Regions from separate parts of the Heyndrickxia sp. FSL W8-0496 genome, predicted to be linked through region 1. Evidence: predicted binding sites of a transcription regulator. Region 1 holds the regulator's gene; each other region holds the start of a gene.
The links. Region 1 encodes Rex, which represses fermentation and respiration genes when NADH is low (regulators of the CRP and FNR family bind a similar motif). Its sites were predicted from a motif close to TTGTGAAATATTTCACAA; they were not measured.

Region 1 (4,250 bases):
CCACCACTTAAGCTGGAAACCGTTTTAAGTACATCGTCTCCTGTAAATAAAAAGTTGCCTAATACAGTACGTATTTCTTTTTCATCTTTCAATGGATAGTCATCCCAAAGTTCATTTAACACTGTTTTATTGGATGTCAGATTCGCTTGTTCCTGATCATAATAACCAATTGTTACATTGGAACCATAAGAAATATTCCCCGATAATAGCGTTAGTTTTTTAATGATACTTTTTAGAAGAGTTGATTTCCCGACACCGTTAGGACCAACTAATGCAATACTATCGCCTTTTTTGATTGCAAGCTGGATCCCTTTAGCGATAATGTTGTCTTCATAACCAATTACACCGTTTACCAGGTTTAATACCTCATTTCCACTTTGTCGTTCGATGTCAAATGTGAAATTAGCTGATTTTTCATCACCGAGAGGTTTATCCAGTATTGTCATCTTTTCAAGCTGTTTTCTTCTACTTTGAGCTCTTTTAGTTGTAGATGCTCTTGCTAGATTTCGTTGTATAAAATCTTGAAGTTTCGCAACTTCTTCTTGTTGTTTTTCATATTGTTTGAAATCACGCTCATACTGTTCTGCTTTTTGAACTAAGTATTGACTGTAATTACCGTGAAATTTTTGTATAGAATGGCGTGAGAGTTCATAGACTTGATTAACTACTTTATCTAAGAAATAACGATCATGAGAAACAATTAGAATGGCACCGTCATATCCTTGTAGATACTGTTCTAACCAAGAGAGTGTATCAATATCCAAATGGTTTGTAGGCTCGTCCAAAATCAATACATCAGGTTTCGTTAAAAGTAGCTTGGCAAGTGCTAGACGAGTTTTTTGACCACCACTTAGTGTTTCAATCATTGTCGAATAGTCAAAAGTATCAAAGCGTAAACCATGAAGCACAGAACGAATATCTGCTTCGTATTGATAACCACCAGAATCTTTAAATTTAACCTGTAAACGATCATATTCAGATAGTATTTTTTGATGGAGATCAGGGTTTTCATAGTAGGTAGGATCAGCGATTTTTTGTTCCAGTTCTCTTAATTGAGTCTCCATTTTTTGCAAATCTTTAAAAACAGTTAACATTTCATCCCATATTGATAATGATGATTCCAAACCTGTATTTTGAGCAAGATATCCGATTGAAACATCTTTTGGTTTCATGATCTCTCCAGAATCAAGAGATAGTTGACCAGAAATAATTTTTAATAAGGTGGACTTACCCGCACCGTTTCGTCCAACAAGAGCAATACGATCTCTCGTTTGAATTTCTAGCTTTATATTCGATAAAATAAGTTCAGCACCAAAATGTTTTGTTAGTTGTTGAACTTGTAATAAAATCATAGTTTTTTCACCTCATCTATATAGGTAGTTTAACTTATTGACGAGTGTTTCGGCAATGAAACACATTAATTAGATGAGGGACAATACCTATAAAATAGTGTATGATGAAGAGAGAGGTGTTTGAAAATGTCCAAGCTTACACATTTTAATGAACAAGGTCGAGCGAAGATGGTTGATGTAAGTGCTAAGCCTGAAACTATTCGAACCGCTTTTGCTACATCGAGTGTAGAATTAAGCCATGAATTATATCATTTAATTCATGATAATAAAATGAAAAAAGGTGATGTTTTAGCGGTTGCTCAGGTAGCTGGAATTATGGCTGCAAAAAAAACATCGGATTTAATTCCAATGTGCCATCCGATACTAATAAATGGAGTAAACATTGAGTTCGCTTGGGAACAGAAAAATGAACTTCAATATATCCTAAAGATCAATGCCACTGTTAAGACAAAAGGAAATACCGGTGTTGAGATGGAAGCATTGACAGCAGCATCCGTATCAGCTCTAACGGTATATGATATGTGTAAGGCGGTAGACAAAGGAATTGTCATTGGACCAACATTTTTAGTAGAGAAAACTGGTGGTGTATCAAGCGCTGATTTTCAAAGGAATAGGTGAAACACTGAGCAAGTGAACGGTAAATTTACATGATATTTCCTTTTCGCTTATGTACTAGAGACTTATGGGGGAGTGCGTATGAATGAAGAGCAAATAAAGATACCTCAAGCAACGGCAAAAAGATTGCCACTTTATTATCGATTTCTGAAAAATTTACATTCATCCGGTAAACAGCGTGTATCATCTGCAGAATTAAGTGAAGCGGTAAAAGTAGATTCCGCAACGATCCGCAGAGATTTTTCCTACTTTGGGGCTCTTGGAAAAAAAGGATATGGCTATAATGTAAATTATTTATTGTCGTTTTTTAGGAAAACATTAGATCAGGATGAAGTAACAAAAGTAGCGTTAATTGGCGTGGGTAATTTAGGTACTGCTTTTTTAAATTATAACTTTATGAAGAATAATAATACAAAAATAGAAATTGCATTTGAGGTCGATTCTGATAAGGTGGGTAAAAAAGTAGGACAAGTACCTGTCTATCATTTAGATGAACTTGTTCCACGTTTGATCGAGGAAGACATCAGTGTCGTTATACTTACTATACCAGCAGAGGTTGCTCAAGGGGTTACTGATGAAGTAACTAAATCCAATGTAAAAGGTATATTAAATTTTACACCGGCTAGACTAAATGTACCTTCATCAATTCGGGTGCACCATATAGATCTAGCTGTTGAGTTGCAATCATTAGTTTACTTTTTAAAGCACTATCCAAATGACACGGAAAATTCACAAGACTAACTATAATTAATAATGGATTCTCGTCACGAATTGCTTTATGATGATACTAAGAGGAGGTGGGCTTGATGGGACCAGGAATTGGGAGTATTATTCTCATTGTCATTATAGCCTTACTAGTTTTCGGACCAAAAAAATTACCCCAATTAGGCAGAGCTGCAGGGGATACATTAAAAGAATTTAAAAATGCTACAAAAGGCTTAGCAGATGAAGAAGAAGATAAGCCAAAAACAGAAAGTAAAGATCAAGTAAAATAAATCTCGTTTTCTTAATACTAGGTTTTGGCATCTTTTCATTACAACAGAAATGATAGTAAGGAAAGAGTCTAAGTAAATGTTAGGATGAAATTATATGAGTCAAAAAGACATGACGATTTTTGAACATATATCTGAGTTAAGGAAACGACTGTTTGTTATAGTCGTTTTCTTTATCTTGGCTGTAATAGTGAGCTTTTTTCTATCACAACCACTCATACGCTATCTTCAGGAATCAGATTTAGCAAAAGAAATAACGATGAATGCTTTCCGATTAACTGATCCATTTAAAGTTTTTATGGAGATGACATTATACTTGGCGCTGGTAATTATTTTGCCTGTCATTCTCTATCAGTTATGGGCGTTTATTAGTCCTGGTTTGTATGAGAAGGAGCGAAAAGTTACATTAAGCTATATTCCCGCAGCGGTGCTGTTGTTCTTAGGTGGAATAGCTTTTTCATATTTTATTTTATTTCCGCTTATCTTAAAATTTATGATGCAGCTTTCATCACAAATGAATATAAACCCAGTTATCGGTATAAATGAATATTTCTCGTTCTTATTTCAGATTACGCTACCTTTCGGGCTTTTATTTGAACTGCCGATTATTATTTTATTTTTAACACGTTTAGGTATAATTACACCGATGTTTTTAGCAAAGATACGAAAATATGCCTACTTCTTATTAATCGTTCTTGCTGCCTTTATTACTCCACCGGATGTAATGTCACAAATTATTGTAGCAATACCTTTAATGATTTTATATGAAATTAGTATTTGGCTTTCAAAAATAGGCTACCGTAAATCAAAAGCGGCTGAATTGCGATATGAACTTGAAAGAGATTCTGAATAAAAAGAGATGTTCTTAAGTTTGATACTTATGAACATCTCTTTTTTAATTACTCTTGTAAAATCCTAACTGCATACATTAACAATTAGCGAGCAGTGATCATTTCACCTGCTTTTTATTTTTTCTGTTGGCTTTTTAGCTTAAAGTGCAAGGTGATTAGTCGAAATCCAGAGCCATAATCAATGGTTGCTAAAAAGATAAGCATATACGCAAAAAAAGACCAACCATTTATATTCACTTGCTGAATAGCAAAGAAAGTGAACAAAGTGCCTAAAAGGCAATATACTACCCCGGATAATAATGGTCTCATGTGAAAAATCCTCCAATAAAACTTTGATTCTCAATTAATTTTTGTATTTCTTCACGATTAGCAATTTGTGCAATGACAACTAGTGTATTCATCATAACATGAGCGGTAATAGGAACGATGATCCGATTCGT
Region 2 (4,250 bases), 340 kb from region 1:
ATCTTATATGATAGGTTGTTAGCTTCTTCTTTAATTTCACATAAGTATGTTTCTCCAGTTGATTACGATGCTAAAAACCGCAAAGTCAATCACAATTGATTTGATTGCTTTTCTGACAAAAATGTACTGGCGATAGATACTCACTCTTTATTTTTAACGATGATTTCACCTAATGTTGTTGTGTATAGGTATGATAATCTTTTTGCCATTTCCTCAGGAGAACTTTTAAACCCTTCTTTAATCCAGTAGATAAACAAACCTAAAAAGGCATAGGTTTCATAATAGTTGACTGCTTCTATATCGAACCATACACCATCTTTCAATTCTAAATCGCTGCGGCTAATAGCCGAAATAGTTTCGCAAAAAATATTTTGTGAACCTGGGATTACTTCTCCCATTAACATGAGAGAAAACACAAATTGGTTATTAAATACAAATTCAAAGATTGGAATACTTTGGGTGGAGTCTGCTAAAGAGAATGTCTTTTTCCCTTTAAAACTTTCTTTATAGTACTGTGCTAGCTCATCTAAATAATCATGAAAAATATCTGCTAGAAGCTGCGTACTATTCTCATAATGGGAATAAAATGTAACCCTATTGCAGTGAGCAACTTCTGCAATTTTAGTAATAGAAATTTCCTTAAATTCCTCTTCCTTTAATAGCTCCAACATTGCTTTCTTTAAGTTTTTTCGTGTTCTTAAAATACGACGATCTTCATTTGCCACTTATTTTCCTACCACCTTGCAACGTACATTCTTTTCAAAAGTATAACACGAAATAAGAAAGAACACTTTTAGCAGATTAGCAAATCTCCTTCTTTGACTTTTATATAGAATTTTGTTATTTTACAGTTGTAGTTTAACTTTAATCATTTTTCTATTGATGAGGATATTCAGTTTCGTACTGAAAAGGAGGAGTTACTAATGACTCGTTTAGAAGGTAAAGTAGCAATTATTACAGGTGCTGCCCAAGGTATGGGAGCATCTCACGCAAGACGCTTTGTGGCAGAAGGTGCAAAAGTTGTTATAACAGATTTAAATGAAGAAAAAGGTACCGCTTTAGCCAGTGAATTAGGTGAAAATGTTTTATTTGTAAAACAAAATGTTACTAGTGCAGAAGATTGGGCAGCTGTTGTTGCGAAGGCTGAAGAAAAATTTGGACCAGTCAACGTCTTAGTAAATAACGCCGGTATTACAATGGCGAAATCTATACTTGATACGACAGAGGAAGAATACCGTCGCATCGTGGATATTAACCAAGTATCTGTCTTTTTAGGAATGAAAAATGTTATTCCATCTATGCAAAAAGTTGGTGGCGGTTCAATTGTTAACATCTCTTCAATCAATGGTATTGTTGGGGGTGCTGTTGGGTACACAGATACTAAATTTGCTGTTCGTGGTATGACAAAAGCGGCTGCAATGGAATGCTCACATTATGGCATCCGTGTTAACTCGGTACATCCTGGTGTTATCGCCACACCTATGGTTGTGCAAGAGGATACAAAAGCAGCTGTAGAGGAATTTGCTAAACATATTCCTTTAAAACGAGTTGCGCAACCAGAAGAAGTAACAAATCTTGTGCTTTACTTAGCTTCTGATGAATCAAGCTACTCAACTGGTGCTGAATTTATTGTAGATGGCGGCATCACTGCAATGTAAATGTAATTAGATTTAATAGAATAAAGTCGTAAACTAGCGCGGCTTTATTCTATTAAACACTTCCTTCTTATTCCAATTTGTTATGTTTTGATAGAGTAATAACCAGCATAAAAAAATAGGGTTCATCGTTTCTTCATAAATATTGTGAAACACTTCACATATTATGTGTTAAACTAACCATGTTAAAAAAAGTAGAAAACAAGCATTCAAGTAAACTATATTTTTTTAAATTGATTTGTGAAATACTTCACAACATGGTCGGCCATTTGTGTTTTTTACTATATATATTTATTAGTTAATCTTTCCCTTTTCATAAATTAATTTAATCCTGGCAATTCTAGGATTAGACTATTTAGATTGATTGAAATTAGAATAATCATCTGGCTAATCTTTAATTTTATAGAATCTGAAGGGGGATCTATTTTGTGAATAAAGAAAAAGTAAATCGTATTGTATTAGTTGGAACAGGTGCTGTAGGTTGTAGTTATGCCTATTCTCTTATTAACCAGGGCGTGGCGGAGGAGCTAGTCTTAATCGATGTTAATGAAGCAAAAGCTGAAGGTGAAGCGATGGATCTTAATCATGGAATGCCTTTCGCACCCTCACCTATACGTGTATGGAGTGGTTCTTATCAAGATTGTGCGACTGCCGACCTAGTTGTTATCACTGCTGGACTGGCGCAAAAGCCAGGGGAAACTCGTTTGCAATTAGTCGAAAAAAATACGAAAATATTTAAGCAAATTGTAAAAAGCATTATGGAAAGTCGATTTAATGGGATATTCTTAGTTGCAACAAATCCAGTGGATATTTTAACCTATGTGACTTGGAAAGAATCGTGTCTACCAAAGGAACGTGTAATTGGTTCTGGGACAGTATTAGACTCCGCGCGTCTAAGATCTGCGCTAGGAAAGTATTTCAATGTAGATACAAGAAATGTTCATGCAGCCATTATCGGTGAACATGGAGATACTGAGCTTCCAATTTGGAGCCATGCAATGATCGGAATTGAGCATCTCAATGCTGTATTGAAGCGTAAGGGAGATTTAAAAAAAGAATGTTTAGATGAAATCTTTGTAAATGTCCGTGATGCGGCCTATCAGATCATTGAGAGAAAAGGGGCAACATACTATGGGATAGGAATGTCTCTCGTTCGGATTACAAAAGCCATCCTTAATAATGAAAACAGCATTTTGACAGTATCCGCTTATCTTAACGGAGAATATGGACAAAGTGATGTATATATTGGAGTTCCCGCTGTCATTAACCGTTCCGGCATTCGCGAAGTAGTTGAGATTGAACTAAATGAAAAGGAAACAGAACAATTTAATCATTCTGTTTCTGTGTTAAAAGAAACCATGCAGCCTGTGATTGAATGAAATAAAGTATAGATCATTTTCATTAAAGAACTTTCTGCAAGAATAAATGAGTTTTCTCCAATAAGATTTAATCTAAAAAATGGTGAAATTAGACTTTGCAAGTGAAGCACTGTATAGCTTCACTTTTTGTTTTATTTTAGGCTCTTTTCTCAAACATTGCTGTTATTTAGGTAAAGTTTTGGTTGGTGAAAGTTGGATGAAATTAAACTATCCCACTGAGATAAAGGCTGTAAACCCTCCATAGATACGGTGAATCGTTTATATCGGGTAGAAGTCGTTAGTAAGGGCTTTACAAATGCAACGAACGACACAAAACCAGCCTTGTTTTATATCCAGACCATAAGAGCAAGAATGAGGACGAATTGGAGATACGTTACTTGTTAAAATGAATCCAGCAACGATTAGGAGGAAAATATAATGAACAAGATACAGGAATTCAATGAGTTACATTCTTCAAAGGAATTATTATTTTTAGGAAATGCCTGGGATTTACTTTCAGCCTTATCACTTGAAAAAGCAGGTTTCAAAGCCATTGGAACGACTAGTTGGGGAATTGCAAATTCACTAGGATTACGAGATGGTGAATTAATTGATTTTGAAAGGCATTTAGGGATCATTAAAACGATAGTAGATAATGTGAAAATTCCTGTATCTGCGGATATTGAGGCGGGCTATAGCGAAGATCCTAGCAAGATTATTCATCATGTTTTAAGGACCGCAGATGTAGGGGTAGTAGGTATCAATATTGAGGATTCATTAAAAAAGTCAAATGGCTTAAAAGAGATTTCATTGCACTGTAATCTTCTGGAGAAAATAAGAATCGCGTTAGACCATCATGGTTATAAGGATTTTTATATTAATGCTAGAACAGATACTTACTTCCAAAAGGAAAACCTTTAATGGAAACAATAGAACGAGCACAGGCATACGTTGATAGTGGCGCAAGTGGGATCTTTGTTCCAGGCTTGAAAGAGCATTCAGAGATTAAAGAAATCACTATGAATGTCAATGCTCCACTGAATGTCTTATCTTTACCAGGACTAACAAATTGTTATCAGCTTCAGGAATTAGGAGTGAGACGTTTTAGTTTTGGAAATGCACTATCTGATACAGTCATTGCTTATTTAGAAAAGAAGGTTGACGAATTGATAGAGCTTAAGGATACATCCCTCTTGTATGAGTGGTAGTATGAAAAAGTAGTTAGTCAAAACGACAA
Region 3 (4,250 bases), 2.6 Mb from region 1:
GAAATTCTCAGATCATGTAATGGTCGATTCAATTGATCTCTGATTATTTCGTCCATATTCCCATCTCCTTAAACACACCCCATTTTAACAAACAGGAGAGTTCATCCTACTTATATATTAACAGTTTTAAAAATGAAATCTTTTAAAAAAATAATATATTTCTTAAAAAATGACAGGGAGGCACATTGGCCTCCACTTAAGCTTTATGATGTTTAATTTCAGTAAACATTCCCACATAATATTTTGTTTCACCCGCTGTATTTTGAACAGGGCTAATTGTCAACCATTCTAAATATATTTCACCATTTTTTCTTTTATTCCAAATCTCCCCTTTCCAATAACCATTTGTTTTAATAGATACCCACATCTTTTCATAAAATTTTTTATCATGTTTTCCTGATTGAATAATTTTTGGTGTTTTTCCTATAACCTCACCCATCGTATATCCTGTTACCATAGTAAAGGCAGGATTTACTCTTGTGATAGTCCCCTGTAAATCTGTTACCATTACTCCTTCAATGGTATGATCAACAATATTTTGTGATAATTCAAGCTTTTCTTGATGATACATCCAAACGACAATTATAAGACAAGCAAGGGCGACTTGTGACAGCGCCATAAATCCAATTGAATAATTTCCAGTCATATTAAATAAGAAAGAAAGAATTAATGGTGGAAAGAAACCACCTAACCCCCCCATTGCGGAAACGACACCATTGACGATCCCCGCTTGTTCAGAAAAATAAAGAGGAACGAGTTTGAAGATGGTACCATTTCCTATCCCTGCTCCAATGGCTATCACGATACACCCAATAGAATACAGTGTTAGTGTAGGTGTAAAGGCTAATAATAACCCTGCTACAGTTAATCCCGCAAATACACATATTAATATTTTAAAGGAATTAAATTTATCTCCTAACCATCCTCCTACTGGCCGTAAAAATGTTGCAATCGCAATAAAGCCGGCAGTTCTAAATCCAGCATCTACCTTATCTAATCCGAAATGCCCTACTAAAAAGTTCGGTAAATAAATCGTGAATGCTACAAAAGATCCAAAAGTTAAAAAGTAAAACAAACTTAAAAACCAAAGCTTTTGATTGTCATATACTTTTCTAAACTGTTCACTGAAAGATACTTTCATTCTTTTTTCTTTTTTATCCCCAAAGATAAAATTAAGTACGGCAAATAATAGAAGTAAAATAATGTACAATTGAACGGTAGTTTGCCAACCAAATTTAATAGCAAGTACTGGTGCTAAAAATGTAGTAATTGCTGTTCCAATATTTCCCGCTCCATATATTCCATTAACAAATCCGTGTCTTTCCTTGGGGAAATATTTAGGCAATGATGTAACTCCAACCGAAAACACAGCTCCACCAATCCCAATAAATAATCCTCCAATAATTAAATCTAAAAAACTATTTGCATAGCTTATATAAACGGCTGGTATGATAAGAAGAATAAAGCTTGTAGTAAATAATGCTCGTGAACCAAAACGATTTGTCCAAAATCCAATGGGAATTCTTAATAATGATCCTAAAATAACTGGAACTGCCGTTACAAGGGCAATCTGGTTATCTGTTAAAGCAATATCCATTTTAATAAACGACATTAAAGAAGATAAGATAACCCATATCATAAAGCCCATAATTAAACTCAATGTCTGAAGTGGTAATTGTTTTTTTCCGGAATGCATAAAGAGTACCCCTTTCTATATTTTTTTCCATTGCATGTATTCATCATAAAAAAATGAAATCTATTAAGATGTGATGTTTTTCACATAAAGATTATTTTTTTCATATTTTTGTATTTTTTAAGTACAGCAGTTATTTAATGCAATTTTCCAATTATTAACTATAATAAAAAAATACTTTTTTCAAAATTTATCCTTGATTAGACCTATACTTTTTTATGCTTAAAGAGTAAGTTATAGGTAACACAACACAATTTAAAAGGGTGATACGGTTGAAAATAGAACAAAAACCAATTAAACCTACACATTCCATTAAAATAAATGAATTAATCAAGTTTTCGGAAAAAACGATAAAAATAACGAAGGGAAATTATTTATTTCAAGAAGGAATGACAGCAGAAGGTCTCTATATCATCATCTCCGGAAAGGTTCAAATAAGTAAGATTACTTCAGACGGGCAAGAATTAACCTTTAGAATATGTAGTCAGGATGATATTGTAGGTGAAGCGATTCTTTTTTCTTATTCTTCAAGATACCTATTAACTGCTAAGGTAATTGAGGATGGCGAAGTAGCTCTCATCAGAAAAGATATATTAGAGGATGAACTGTTTAAAAATAGCTCACTTGCCTTTGAATTTATGAAATGGATGAGTGATCAATATCGGAAAACACAGACAAAATTTCGAGATCTTATTCTTCATGGTAAAAAAGGTGCTTTGTTTTCTACTTTAATTCGAATGACTAACAGTTATGGCGTACAACAGCGCAATGGAATTCTCATTGATTTACCTATTACAAATCAGGAACTGGCAAACTTCTGTGGTACCTCTCGAGAAAGTGTCAATCGTGCATTAAGCGAATTAAAAAAAGACGGGATCTTATCAACGAATAAAGGAAAAATTACGATACATAATTTACAGTATTTAAAAGATGAAATTTGTTGTGAAGACTGTCCAGCTATCTATTGCAATATTGAATAATCATTAGGTGTTAAAGCATGAATTTCATGCTTTTTTTTTGTTTGAAATTGTATATGTCTTTTTCGTGAAGTGTGATGAACTTCACAACTTCATCACATTTCAATGTTTATAGTGTAGGTATCAATACATTATTTCACATAAGGAGTGAAGCAAATGCCACGAAAAAGATCACCATTAACTAATCGGTTACGCTACTTTTCTCCCACCGAAAAACTGAATGATAATCATAGTGAAGTTCGCGAAGGAAATCGTGAATGGGAGGAAGTTTATAGGAGAAGATGGCAATATGACAAGGTCATTAGATCCACTCACGGTGTGAACTGTACTGGCTCATGTAGCTGGAACATTTTTGTTAAAGATGGAATCGTTACATGGGAAGGTCAAAATTTAAATTACCCTACTACAGGACCAGATATGCCTGACTTTGAACCACGAGGCTGTCCACGTGGTGCCAGCTTCTCATGGTATATATATAGCCCATTACGAGTGAAATACCCTTACATCCGAGGAGTTTTATTACTCATGTGGCGTGAAGCGCTTCAAGCACATTCCAACCCTCTTGAAGCATGGAAAAGTATCATTGAGGATAAAGAAAAAGCGAAGCAATATAAAGAAGCTAGAGGAAAAGGTGGATTTATGCGAGCAGACTGGGAAGAAGCATCCATGCTTGTCGCTGCCTCCCTTCTCTATACGGTTATAAAATATGGACCTGATCGCAATATTGGCTTCTCTCCAATTCCAGCCATGTCTATGCTTAGTTACGCTGGAGGATCAAGGTTCATGCATCTGATGGGTGCCCCAATGTTGAGCTTTTATGATTGGTATGCAGATTTGCCGCCTGCGTCCCCACAAATTTGGGGTGATCAAACGGATGTACCAGAAAGCAGTGATTGGTATAATTCAAGCTACATTATTACATGGGGTTCAAATATTCCTTTAACTCGCACTCCTGATGCTCATTTTCTAGCGGAAGCACGGTACCGTGGGGCAAAAGTAATTTCTTTGAGTCCTGACTATGCTGAATCAACCAAATTTGCGGATGATTGGTTAAGTGTGAAACAAGGTACTGATGGTGCTGTTGCTATGGCTATGGGCCATGTCATCTTGAATGAATTCTATGTGCAAAATCAAGTAAATTATTTCTCTAATTATGTGAAGAAATACACAGACTTTCCTTTTCTCGTAACATTAAAGAAACAAGATGAGGGGTATATTGCCGACCGATTTTTAAATGCCAACGATATTGGCAGATCCACTAAAAATGGTGAATGGAAGCCTGTTCTCATGAATGATAGGTCACAAAAAATTGCTGTTCCAAATGGCACAATGGGTTCTCGCTGGGAAAACAACAGAAAATGGAATTTACACCTACAGGATGAGGATTCCAATGAAGTGATCGATCCTAGACTTTCATTACTTGGTATAGAAGAAAAATGTGTAAAGTTATTTATCCCTTACTTTGGTGAAGGTGACACAAATGCTATGGAGCGCGTCGTCCCCATTCAAAAGATAAAGCATGACGGAGAAATCATTTATTACACCACTGTCTATGATTTAATGCTGGCTAACTATGGAAT

Region 2: the regulator Rex is predicted to act here: its motif matches at 1,894-1,911, upstream of NST63_RS26210 (L-lactate dehydrogenase).
Region 3: the regulator Rex is predicted to act here: its motif matches at 1,765-1,782, upstream of NST63_RS11395 (nitrate/nitrite transporter).

The regions. Positions count from the first base shown of each region.
Region 1 is NZ_JBBOXX010000001.1:4,849,178-4,853,427, reverse strand. Features, by position in the region: gene NST63_RS24610 (ABC-F family ATP-binding cassette domain-containing protein) at 1-1,352, opposite strand, end outside; gene moaC (cyclic pyranopterin monophosphate synthase MoaC) at 1,479-1,970, shown strand; gene NST63_RS24600 (redox-sensing transcriptional repressor Rex) at 2,049-2,708, shown strand; gene tatA (twin-arginine translocase TatA/TatE family subunit) at 2,774-2,962, shown strand; gene tatC (twin-arginine translocase subunit TatC) at 3,057-3,812, shown strand; gene NST63_RS24585 (YdiK family protein) at 3,925-4,119, opposite strand; gene NST63_RS24580 (CPBP family intramembrane glutamic endopeptidase) at 4,116-4,250, opposite strand, start outside.
Region 2 is NZ_JBBOXX010000001.1:5,190,506-5,194,755, reverse strand. Features, by position in the region: gene NST63_RS26220 (TetR/AcrR family transcriptional regulator) at 141-725, opposite strand; gene NST63_RS26215 (glucose 1-dehydrogenase) at 924-1,658, shown strand; gene NST63_RS26210 (L-lactate dehydrogenase) at 2,084-3,034, shown strand; partial or broken gene NST63_RS26205 (isocitrate lyase/PEP mutase family protein) at 3,452-4,221, shown strand.
Region 3 is NZ_JBBOXX010000001.1:2,254,935-2,259,184, reverse strand. Features, by position in the region: gene moaA (GTP 3',8-cyclase MoaA) at 1-56, opposite strand, end outside; gene NST63_RS11395 (nitrate/nitrite transporter) at 197-1,696, opposite strand; gene NST63_RS11390 (Crp/Fnr family transcriptional regulator) at 1,972-2,673, shown strand; gene NST63_RS11385 (nitrate reductase subunit alpha) at 2,827-4,250, shown strand, end outside.